2 regions of the Streptomyces sp. NPDC030245 genome follow, and region 1 is predicted to be linked to the other one. Evidence: riboswitches for the same ligand, from Rfam matches in the RefSeq annotation. Region 1 holds a riboswitch; the other holds the start of a gene.

Evidence for each region. A riboswitch is a leader RNA that binds a small molecule or an ion and turns the genes downstream of it on or off. The one in region 1 is predicted to bind S-adenosylmethionine.
Region 2: linked by a shared signal. The riboswitch ahead of thrC (threonine synthase) and the one ahead of ACZ4Z4_RS19520 (aminotransferase class V-fold PLP-dependent enzyme) in region 1 are both predicted to bind S-adenosylmethionine.

The regions. Positions count from the first base shown of each region.
Region 1 is NZ_JBVICF010000006.1:444,783-450,647, reverse strand. It holds gene qcrB (cytochrome bc1 complex cytochrome b subunit) at 1-689, shown strand, start outside; gene trpD (anthranilate phosphoribosyltransferase) at 834-1,898, shown strand; SAM riboswitch class IV at 1,994-2,111, shown strand; gene ACZ4Z4_RS19520 (aminotransferase class V-fold PLP-dependent enzyme) at 2,302-3,684, shown strand; gene ACZ4Z4_RS19515 (glycerate kinase family protein) at 3,633-4,850, opposite strand; gene ACZ4Z4_RS19510 (SLC13 family permease) at 4,882-5,865, opposite strand, start outside.
Region 2 is NZ_JBVICF010000004.1:160,399-166,263, reverse strand. It holds gene groL (chaperonin GroEL) at 1-882, opposite strand, end outside; gene ACZ4Z4_RS12785 (cold-shock protein) at 1,198-1,401, opposite strand; gene ACZ4Z4_RS12780 (MoaD/ThiS family protein) at 1,821-2,096, opposite strand; gene thrC (threonine synthase) at 2,239-3,567, opposite strand; SAM riboswitch class I at 3,585-3,713, opposite strand; gene ACZ4Z4_RS12770 (glucosyl-3-phosphoglycerate synthase) at 3,906-4,850, shown strand; gene ACZ4Z4_RS12765 (alpha,alpha-trehalose-phosphate synthase (UDP-forming)) at 4,896-5,865, shown strand, end outside.

The DNA.
Region 1 (5,865 bases):
GTCTGATCCGTGTCATGCCGGGCTGGGAGATCAACCTCTGGGGTCACACGCTCGTCCTGGGTGTGTTCATCCCGCTGGTCATCGTCTTCCCGCTGGTCCTCGTGGCCATCGCCGTCTACCCGTTCATCGAGTCCTGGGTCACCGGCGACAAGCGCGAGCACCACATCCTGGACCGCCCGCGCAACGCCCCGACCCGCACGGCCTTCGGTGTCGCGTGGATCACGGCGTACATGGTCATGCTGGTCGGTGGTGGCAACGACCTGTGGGCCACGCACTTCCACCTGTCGCTGAACGCGATCACCTGGTTCGTCCGGATCGCCTTCTTCGTCGGACCGGTCATCGCCTTCATCGTGACCAAGCGGATCTGCCTGGGTCTGCAGCGGCGTGACCGCGACAAGGTGCTGCACGGCCGCGAGTCGGGCATCATCAAGCGGCTGCCGCACGGTGAGTTCATCGAGGTCCACGAGCCGCTCAGCAAGGAGCAGCTGCACACGCTCACCGCGCACGAGCAGTACAAGCCGGTCGAGCTCGGCCCCGCGGTCGACGAGAACGGCGTCAAGCGCAAGGTGTCCGGTTCGCAGAAGCTGCGGGCCAAGCTCTCCAAGGGCTACTTCGGGGAAGAGGGTCAGATCCCCAAGCCCACCGCCGACGAGTACAAGGAGATCACGAGCGGCCACGGCCACCACTGATCATTCCCGAGCTCTGAAGCTCTGACCTCTCCCATGGTCGCCACAGCAAGAGCCCCGTCCATTGCCTGGACGGGGCTCTTTGCCGTCCCGGAGGCTGGATAGGGTGGTCCCACTCATAGGCAGACGGACAGACCAGGAGCGGCTATGAACGCTGTGACCCCCGCAGGAGGCGACACCGCGGCGGGCCGTTCCTGGCCCGACGTACTGAACGCCCTGCTCGCGGGCCGTGACCAGAGCGCCGACGACACGGCCTGGGCCATGGACCGCATCATGCGCGGCGAGGCCACTGACGCCCAGATCGCCGGCTTCGTGGTCGCGCTGCGGGCCAAGGGCGAGACCGTCGAGGAGATCTCCGGTCTGGTACGCGCCATGTACGCGCACGCCAACGTCATCGACGTGCCGGGACCGAGCGTCGACATCGTGGGCACCGGCGGCGACGGCGCCAAGACCGTCAACATCTCGACCATGTCCGCGATCGTCGTCGCGGGCGCGGGCGCGAAGGTCGTCAAGCACGGCAACCGCGCCGCCTCCAGCGCGTCCGGCGCCTCCGACGTGCTGGAGAAGCTCGGCGTCAATCTCGACCTCACCCCGCAGCGGGTGGTCGAGGTCGCCGACGAGGCGGGCATCACGTTCTGCTTCGCCGTGAAGTTCCACCCGGCGCTGCGCCACGCCGGTGCCGCCCGCAGCCAGCTGGGCATCCGGACCGTCTTCAACCTCCTCGGCCCGCTCACCAACCCGGCCAAGGTGCGCGCCCAGGCGGTCGGGGTCGCCGACCCCCGGATGGCCCCCATCGTGGCGGGCGTCTTCGCGGAGCGGGGCCACTCGTCGCTCGTCTTCCGCGGCGACGACGGGCTCGACGAGCTGACGACGACGTCCACCTCCCGGGTCTGGGTGGTGCGGGACGGCGCCGTGCGCGAGGAGGCCTTCGACCCCCGGGACGTCGGGCTCGACCTGGTGCCCGTCGAGGCGCTGCGGGGCGCCGACGCCTCGTACAACGCGGAGGTGGCGCTGCGGCTGCTCGACGGGGAGAGCGGGCCGGTGCGGGACGCGGTGCTGCTGAACTCGGCGGCGGCGCTGGCCGCCCTGACGCCCACCGACGAGCCGCTGGCCGTGCAGATCAGCGCCGGGATGGCGCGGGCGGCACGGGCGATCGACTCGGGGGCCGCGAAGAAGGCCCTGGAGCGCTGGGTGGCCGCGAGCAACCGCTGAGAGCCGTCCTCACGCACAACGGTGTGACGCAGGGCGCAGTCCGGATCCTGGACTGCGCCTTGCGCGTCGAAGATCGTGTGGCAAGATGCTGCACAGGTCATGAGTGACAGCGACTACGGCCCCGGCCCGCTGTCCGGCAACCCTCCGTCCGTGGCGGGGTGCCCCGGGTGAAGACCAGGTCGTACGCAGCAAGGCGTATGGCAAGCGCGGACCCCTGGACATCGGTGGATGTCACAGCCCTGGGGTCCTGGTCCTCAAGGGAGCAGTCTCGTGAGCAAGCGAATGTGCTAGGGCCTTCCGGCCCCTTTCCGCGCACCCTTCTTCTCTTCATCACTGCACCGCCCCGCCTCCGGCGTCCGGGCGTCGACGCAGTGAACTCACTTGCCTCTTACGGGAGTTCGCCATGTCTGTTTCCGCTGTCGCCGTCGACGCCGCCGTCTGTGCACCGCTGCCGGTCCTCGGCAGGGACGTCACCGTTCCGCTGGTCACCGGCGGCGAGGTGAGCTACGCCGCGCTCGACTACGCGGCGAGCGCGCCGGCGCTTCAGCGGGTGTGGGACGACGTGGCCGCGTACGCGCCGTACTACGGCAGCGTGCACCGCGGCGCCGGATACCTGTCGCAGCTCTCCACCGACCTGTTCGAGAACAGCCGGGTCGCCGTCGCCGAGTTCCTCGGCTGCCGGGAGGATGACCAGGTCGTGTTCACCCGCTCCACCACCGACTCGCTGAACCTGCTCGCGGCCGCCCTGCCCGCCGGCTGCGAGGTCTTCGTCTTCGAGACCGAGCACCACGCCTCGCTCCTGCCGTGGCGGAACGCCCGCGTCACCTACCTGAACGCGCCGCGCACCCCCGACGAGGCCGTCCAGACCCTGGAGCGGGCCCTCGCCGACCGCGAGCCCCACGGCCCGGCGCTGGTGTGCGTCACCGGCGCCTCCAACGTCACCGGTGAGCTGTGGCCGGTGCGGGAGCTGGCCGCCGCCGCGCACGCGCACGGCGCCCGGATCGTGCTCGACGCCGCGCAGCTCGCCCCCCACCACCCCGTCTCCATCAGCGAGTTGGACGTCGACTGGGTCGCCTTCTCCGGGCACAAGCTGTACGCGCCGTTCGGCTCCGGCGTCCTCGCGGGCCGCGCCGACTGGCTGCGGGAGGCCGAGCCGTACCTCGCGGGCGGCGGAGCCTCGCGGAAGGTGGCGCGGCGCCCCAAGGAGGCGGGCGGCGGCGTGGACGTGGAGTGGCACGACACCGCGGCCCGCCACGAGGCCGGTTCGCCGAACGTCATCGGCGTCTACTCGATCGCCGCCGCCTGCAAGGCGCTCACCGAGGCGGGCTTCGACCAGCTCGTCGCCCGCGAGCAGTACCTGATCGCGAAGGTGCGCGAGGGGCTCGCCGAGGTGCCCGCCGTGCGGGTGCTCTCGCTCTTCGGGGACGACGCGCCGCGCGTGGGCGTCATCTCCTTCGTCGTGGACGGCTGGAACAGCTCGCACTTCGCCGCCGCGCTCTCCGCCGAGTACGGCATCGGCGTACGGGACGGCCTGTTCTGCGCCCACCCGCTGGTGCGCACCCTGCTCGGCGGCGAGCCCGACGAGCCCGGCGAGTGCGGCGCACCCGAGGCCGCGCCCGGCGAGAAGTCGCTGAACGCCATCCGCGTGAGCTTCGGCGCCGGCACCCCCGACGAGCACGTCGAGCGGTTCGTGCGCGCCGTCAAGGAGCTGGTGTCGGACGGCGCGCGGTGGAACTACCGCACCGAGGACGGGCGTTGCGTGCCGGACACCAGCGCCGCCGCCTGACCCGCGGGCAGCCGGCCCCCGGGCAGCCGTGAGCCGAGCTGGATCATCCGCAGGGCCCGCTCCGTCGCGTCGGTGAGGAACTCGCCGCCCCGGCCGAGCGCCTCCGTCAGCGAGACCGGGGCGGGCAGGATCGCGCTGTACGCGTCCACGCCCAGCGCGCGGACCGTGTGTGCGCCGGCCCCGATCGTGCCCGCGAGGACCAGGACCGGACGCCCGGACCGCTTCGCGCGGCGGGCCACCTCGGCGGGCACCTTGCCGCGCGGGGTCTGGTGGTCGAGGGCGCCCTCCGCGGTGATGACCAGGTCGGCGCGGGCCAGCCGGTCGTCGAGGTCGAGCCGTTCGAGCAGCACGTCGAAGCGGGGGAGCAGCGCGGCGCCGAGGGCGGCGAGCCCGGCGCCGAGGCCGCCCGACGCGCCCGTGCCGGGTCCCTCGAAGAGGTCGGTCCGCACGGGCAGGTCCCGCGTGAGGATGTGCGCCCAGTGCTCCAGGGCGGCCGCCAGCTGCTCGACCTGCTGCGGTGTCGCGCCCTTCTGGGGGCCGAAGACGCGGGCGACGCCGCGCTCGCCGCACAGGACGTTGAAGGGGTTGCAGGCGACGCGGATCTCGGTGGCCGCGAGGCGCGGGTCGAGGCCGCTCGGGTCGATGCGGCTCAGCCGCGTCAACTCCCGTCCGCCGTGCGGCAGTTCCCAGCCGTCCGCGTCGAGGAGCCGGGCGCCGAGAGCCTGGAGGGCGCCCGCGCCGCCGTCCGAGGTGCCCGAGTCGCCGCAGCCGACGAGGACGCGGCGGGCGCCCGCGTCGAGTGCGGCACGGATCAGCTCGCCCACGCCGTACGTCGTGGTGGCGCCCGGGTCCCGCAGCTCCCGGGGGACCAGCGAGAGCCCCGCCACGGCCGCCATCTCGACGACCGCGGTGCCGTCGGGCAGCAGGGCGAAGTGCGTGCCGACCGGCTGGCCGACGGGCCCGGTCGCGGGCAGCGCGACGAGCCGCCCGCCGCCCGCGGCGGCCAGCGCGCGGGCGGTGCCCTCGCCGCCGTCCACCAACGGGATCAGATCGGTCTCGGCGTGCGGGACGACACGGCGTACGCCCGCGGCGATGGCCTCGGCCGCGGAGCTCGCGGAGAGGGACTCCTTGAAGCCGCTGGGGGCGATGGCGAAACGGGTCAGCATGCGGGTCTCCAGGGTGGGTGCGAGGGCGGGGTCAGCGGACGGGGACACCGAGCAGCGGCCAGAGCGTCACGGCGAAGAGCAGGACGAGCGCGGCGGTCAGCGGGGCGAGGACCGCGGAGAGGCGGAGCAGGTCCCGCGGGGTGTAGGTGGGGGTGTCCGGGATCTCGGCGAAGAGGGTGACGGGTTTCGCCGAGGCGGGCAGCGTGTGGCAGAAGCCGGCCGCGGCCGTGGAGGCGAGCGCGGCGGCGACGGGGTTGACGCCCGCGCCGGCGGCCGCCGCGACGACCAGCGGGACCAGGACCGAGGAGCGCGCCGAGCGGGACTGAAGGACGAGGTGGGCGGCCGTGCTGACCGCGACCACCACGGTGAGGAAGAGCCACGGGGACAGGTCGAGGGGCAGCCCGGAGACCAGCCACCTCGCCGCCCCCGAGTCGGCGAGCGCGACGCCCATCGCCATCGTCGCCGCCATGAAGAGCAGCAGCGCCCAGGGCACCGTCTTGAGGGCGTCCTTGAGGCGGACCGTGCCGAGGGCGGGCGAGGAGGCCACGACCGCGCCGATCAGCGCGACGACGGCGGGCGGCACCTGGTGCAGCGGTTCGCTGCACCACAGGACGACGACGGTGGCGAGCAGCAGGGCGCAGCGTGTCTCGGCGGCCTCCCAGGGCCCGGTGACGGGCTGTTCGCTGTGCTCCTGGAGCTGGTCGAGGGTGATGTGGACCGGGCCGCGGCGGTCGGCGCGCCGGGTGGTCGTCAACAGAACGGCCTCCGCCGCCAGATGGGATGACGTCATGGCGAGCGGCAGGCCGAGCAGGAGCCACTGCGTGAAGCCGATCCGCTCGCCGGTCGCCTCCCACAGCACCGACACGGTGATCAGATGTGCTCCCGCACCGATCAGAGTCGCGACCGCGGAGAGAAGGATGACGGTCGGAAAGAGCAGTGCCAGCATCACGACCAGTCGCTTCCGGTCGGAGAGGACCTTGGCGAGCGCGAGGAAGACGGGCAGCGCGAGCGCGGC
Region 2 (5,865 bases), on a different contig from region 1:
GGTGAGGATGGCGATGTCGCCGAGCATGGCCTTGCGGCGGTCACCGAAGCCCGGGGCCTTGACGGCGACGGACTTGAAGGTGCCACGGATCTTGTTGACGACCAGGGTCGACAGGGCCTCGCCCTCGACGTCCTCGGCGATGATCAGCAGCGGCTTGCCCGACTGCATGACCTTCTCCAGGAGCGGAAGGAGGTCCTTCACGTTGGAGATCTTGGAGTTGACGATCAGGATGTACGGGTCGTCGAGCGACGCCTCCATACGCTCCATGTCGGTGGCGAAGTACGCCGAGATGTAGCCCTTGTCGAAGCGCATACCCTCGGTGAGCTCCAGCTCCAGACCGAAGGTCTGGGACTCCTCGACGGTGATGACGCCTTCCTTGCCGACCTTGTCCATCGCCTCGGCGATGAGCTCGCCGATCTGGGTGTCGGCGGCGGAGATGGAGGCCGTCGAAGCGATCTGCTCCTTGGTCTCGACATCCTTCGCCTGCTCGAGCAGGGCGCCGGAGACGGCCTCGACGGCCTTCTCGATGCCGCGCTTGAGGGCCATCGGGTTGGCACCGGCGGCCACGTTGCGCAGACCCTCGCGCACCAGGGCCTGGGCCAGGACGGTCGCGGTCGTCGTGCCGTCACCGGCGACGTCGTCCGTCTTCTTCGCGACCTCCTTGACCAGCTCGGCACCGATCTTCTCGTACGGGTCCTCGAGCTCGATCTCCTTGGCGATGGAGACACCGTCGTTGGTGATCGTGGGGGCGCCCCACTTCTTCTCGAGGACGACGTTGCGACCCTTGGGGCCCAGGGTCACCTTGACGGCGTCGGCGAGCTGGTTCATGCCGCGCTCGAGGCCGCGCCGTGCCTCCTCGTCGAACGCGATGATCTTGGCCATGTGAAGTGGTCCTCCCGGACGGGGTGGCAAGCAAAAACGGACCGTGCTGGTGCCCGCGACGGACGGACTGCGTGCCGTGTGGTTCCTTGCCCCACGCGGCCCGCGGACCTCACCGACCCGATCCAAGTTCTGTCACTCTCACTGGGAGAGTGCTAAGCCCAATGATTAGCACTCGACCCCCACGAGTGCAAGGTGCTCCCGCCAGATCCGCCCGGCGCGCGGGAGCACGGGAGCGTGGGCACACACGAGGGGCCCGTACCCCTGGTGGGATACGAGCCCCTCGCGGTGCGTGCTTCGGTGGTCGGTCGCGCCGAGCTAGACGGCGAGCTTGACCATGTCCGCCTGCGGACCCTTCTGGCCCTGCGAGATCTCGAACTCGACTCGCTGACCTTCTTCAAGGGTGCGGTAGCCGTCCATCTGGATCGCGCTGTAGTGGACGAAAACATCCGCACCACCGTCGACCGCGATGAAGCCGTACCCCTTCTCCGCGTTGAACCACTTGACGGTGCCCTGAGCCATGCCTAACTCCCCTATTACTGGCCCTTGCACAGGACCGCACTTCGCGGACCCGGGTCAGACCTCACCCCCCACTGATTGGGGGTGTGCGCCGGAACGCGTCGACCGCCGCTGAATGTATCTGTCCAACTGCCGTCTGCAACAGGTCAATCGGACGAGAATTCTGGGCGCGCCCGATCGGTAATATGCGGAGAATTCACCGGAATCCAGGGCAAGTCGGGCCGGACAAAAGGCGCATAAGGCTTGAATGGGCAGTGCGCTTTGGCTACTTCTTGTCGGCTCCGGACCGACTTCGTATATGCACTCGGCACTGACGGCGAAGCACGCACCTCAACTGTACCGCGCTCAACCAAGCAGAATTGCCCCCTCCGTTTCTCTCGCGGAGGGGGCAATTCAGTTAACGCAGGGTACTTGCGAAAATGTCAGCCACCAGCCACGGCGGGAATGATCGAGACGCCCGCGCCGTCCGGCGTGGCCGTCTCCAGGCCCTGCTCGAAACGGACGTCGTCGTCGTTCACGTACACGTTGACGAAGCGGCGCAGCTTGCCCTGGTCGTCCAGGACGCGGGCGGCGATCCCGGCGTGGTTCTTCTCCAGATCGGCGATGACCTCCCCCAGATTCGCCCCCTCGGCGGCGACCTCGGCCTTGCCACCGGTGTAGGTGCGCAGGATGGTGGGGATACGGACGTTGACACTCATGGGATTCACCTCGATAGATCACGGGGGGCGCCCCTTTCAGGGGCCGCCCCTCCAGGGGCGCGGGGCTGTTTCGATATGCGGCTCCGCCGCGTGGGCGCGACCAGCCACAGCGGACCCGCAGTCGGGACGAAGGGCTCGGGCCCTACGGCGCCTGGCCGGCAAGACCCGCGGAGCGAAACGCCTCAAGGCTCGGCTTGATGGTCGCCGTGGCCTGCGACGTCTCAGCGACAGCGTCCAGCGTCTTGAGGCCGTCCCCGGTGTTGAGCACGACCGTGGTGAGCGCCGGGTCGAGGAGCCCCGCCTCGAAGAGCTTCTTCGTGACGCCCACCGTCACACCCCCCGCGGTCTCCGCGAAGATCCCTTCCGTGCGGGCGAGAAGCTTGATCGCCTCGACGACCTGCTCGTCGTTCACGTCCTCCACCGCCCCGCCCGTGCGGCGCGCGATGTCGAGGACGTACGGCCCGTCGGCGGGGTTGCCGATGGCCAGCGACTTGGCGATGGTGTTCGGCTTCTGGGGCCGGACCACGTCGTGCCCGGCCTTGAAGGCGGCCGACACGGGCGAGCACCCCTCGGCCTGCGCACCGAAGATCTTGTACGGCTTGTCGGCCACCAGACCGAGGGCGATGAGCTCCTTCAGCCCCTTGTCGATCTTCGTGAGCTGCGAGCCGGAGGCGATCGGGATGACGAGCTGGTCGGGCAGCTCCCAGCCGAGCTGCTCGCAGATCTCGTACGCGAGGGTCTTGGAGCCCTCGCCGTAGTACGGCCGCAGGTTGACGTTGACGAAGCCCCAGCCCTCGCCCAGCGGGTCGCCGATGAGCTCGGAGCAGAAGCGGTTCACGTCGTCGTAGTTGCCCTCGATGCCGACGAGTTCACCGCCGTAGACCGCGGCCATGACGACCTTGCCCTGCTCCAGGTCGTGCGGGATGAAGACGCAGGAGCGGAAGCCCGCGCGGGCGGCGGCGGCGCCGACGGCGCCCGCGAGGTTGCCGGTGGAGGAGCAGGAGAGCGTGGTGAACCCGAAGGCGCGCGCCGCCTCGAGGGCCTGCGCGACGACGCGGTCCTTGAAGGAGTGCGTGGGGTTGCCCGAGTCGTCCTTGACGAACAACTTGCCCTGCTGGGCGCCGAGTTCACGGGCGAGGTTGTCGGCCTTGACGAGCTGGGTCCAGCCGGGGTTGAGGTTCGGCTTGTCGGCCACGTCGGCGGGGACGGGGAGCAGCGGGGCGTAGCGCCAGATGTTGGCGGGGCCGGCCTCGATCTGCTTGCGGAGGGCTTCCGGGTCGCCGAGGGGCAGGTCGTACGCGACTTCGAGGGGGCCGAAACACTCGGCGCAGGCGAAGATCGGGCCGAGCGGGAAGGTGGTGCCGCACTCACGGCAGGAGAGGCCGGAGGCGGGCCCGAGGTCGACGGAAGGGGTGGTGCTTCCCGAAGCGTTCCCGGAGGTGCTTTCGGTGGCGACAGTCTGCACAGCCATGGAGGCGAGGCCCTTTCTCCTCATCTTCCTCGCGACGCATCTCGCCGCGAGACGGAATTGGCACCTTCCCCACCGTGACCTCGCGGTCGGCGGGAGGGTTGCCGGGGCTTCAACGGGCCGTTTCCCTCTGCCCCTCTGGATGAGCGGTTTTCGATTATGGGTTTCAGTTGTCGATCTCAACGCGGCGGCGACCCCGACATGCGATGGTCACCGGCGTTGTTCAAGACTGTAACCGAAGCCCCGGACCCTTGAGATAGTCGTCCGAACAGCGAGATGGATCACATCGATCACTTGTCGATCACCTGTGGTCATCGATCACCCATGGGAGGACCGCGACCGTGCTGGAAGAGGTCGAGCACTGGCTGAGCAGGCGTTCCTGGTCGGTCGCCGACCGGCCGCAGGACCGGCTCGCCGACGCCAAGCGAGCCTGCGGCGCCTCGGTGAGCGTCGTGCTGCCCGCGCTCGACGAGGAGGGGACGGTCGGTGAGATCGTCGCCGAGATACGCCGGGAGCTGATGGAGAGGGTCCCGCTGGTCGACGAGCTCGTGGTGATCGACTCCGGCTCCACGGACCGCACGGCCGAGGTCGCCGCGGCGGCGGGCGCCAAGGTCGTCCGCAGGGACGAGATCCTGCCGCGCATCCCGGCGGTGCCGGGCAAGGGCGAGGTGCTGTGGCGCTCGCTGCTCGTGACGAGCGGCGACATCGTCGCGTTCGTCGACGCGGACCTGCGGGAGTTCTCCGCGGACTTCGTCTCGGGGATCGTGGGCCCGCTGCTCACCGACCCCGACGTGGCCTTCGTGAAGGCGATGTACGACCGGCCGCTCGGCGCGGCGGCGGGGCAGGGCGGCCGGGTGACCGAGCTGATGGCCCGGCCGCTGTTGAACATGCACTGGCCGCGGCTCGCCGGTTTCGTGCAGCCGCTCGGCGGCGAGTACGCGGCGCGCAGGTCGCTCCTGGAGCGGCTGCCGTTCCCCGTCGGGTACGGCGTGGAGCTCGGCCTGCTCGTCGACGCGCTGCACACGGTGGGTCTGGACGCGCTGGCGCAGGTGGACGTGGGGGTGCGCAAGCACCGGCACCAGGACGGGCAGGCGCTCGGGCGGATGGCGGCGGCAATCTACCGGACGGCACAGCTGCGGCTCGCGCGCGGACATCTCGTACGTCCCGAGCTCACGCAGTTCGAGCGGGGCGAGCACGGGTTCGTGCCGCGGACGTACGCGGTCGACACGGAGGAGCGGCCGCCCATGGCGGGCATCGCCGAGTACGCGCACCGCCGGGTCGCCTGACGGCCGCACGTTTGCCCGCCCCCGGGACGGGCTACGTTTTGCCACATGGTCTCCGAGCACGGTTCGTCAGCAGCACAGGTACTCGTCGCGTCCAACCGCGGCCCCGTCTCGTACACCGTCGGAGAGGACGGTGAGCTGACCGCCAGGCGTGGCGGCGGCGGCCTGGTCTCCGGGCTCAGCGCCATCGGCGACGAGGCGGACGCCCTGTGGGTGTGCGCGGCGCTCGGCGACGGCGACCGCGAGGCGGTGCGGCGCGGCGTCGGGGAACCCGGCGTACGGATGCTGGACATCGACGCGGACGTCCACGCGGACGCGTACAACGGCATCGCGAACTCGGTGCTGTGGTTCGTCCACCACATGCTCTACCAGACGCCGTTGGAGCCGGCCTTCGGACCGGAGTTCCGCGCACAGTGGGCGGCGTACGAGAGGTACAACCGGGCGTTCGCCGAGGCGCTCGCCGAGGAGGCGGGGCCGGGGGCGGCCGTGCTGGTGCAGGACTACCACCTGACGCTGGTGCCGGGCATGCTGCGGGAGCTCCGCGAGGACCTGCGCATCGGCCACTTCTCGCACACCCCGTGGGCGCCCGCCGACTACTTCCGGATGCTGCCGGACGACGTGGCCGAGCAGCTGCTGCGCGGGATGCTCGGCGCCGACCGGCTCGGCTTCCTCACCGGGCGGTGGGCGGACGCGTTCACGGAGTGCTGCGTGCGGCTCGTCGGCGGGACGTCGGGCACCCGGATCGGGGTGCACGGGCTCGGCGCCGACGCCGACTTCCTGCGGGAGCGGTCGCGGCGCGACGACGTCGAGGAGCGGATGCGGACGCTGCGGGAGCAGGCGGGCCGGCAGGACGGGGAGGACCGGAAGCTGATCGTCCGGGTGGACCGGACGGAGCTGTCCAAGAACATCGTGCGGGGCCTGCACGCCTACCGCGAGCTGCTCGACACCCACCCCGAGTGGCGCGAGCGCGTCGTGCACGTCGCCTTCGCCTACCCCTCCCGGCAGGACCTGGCGGTCT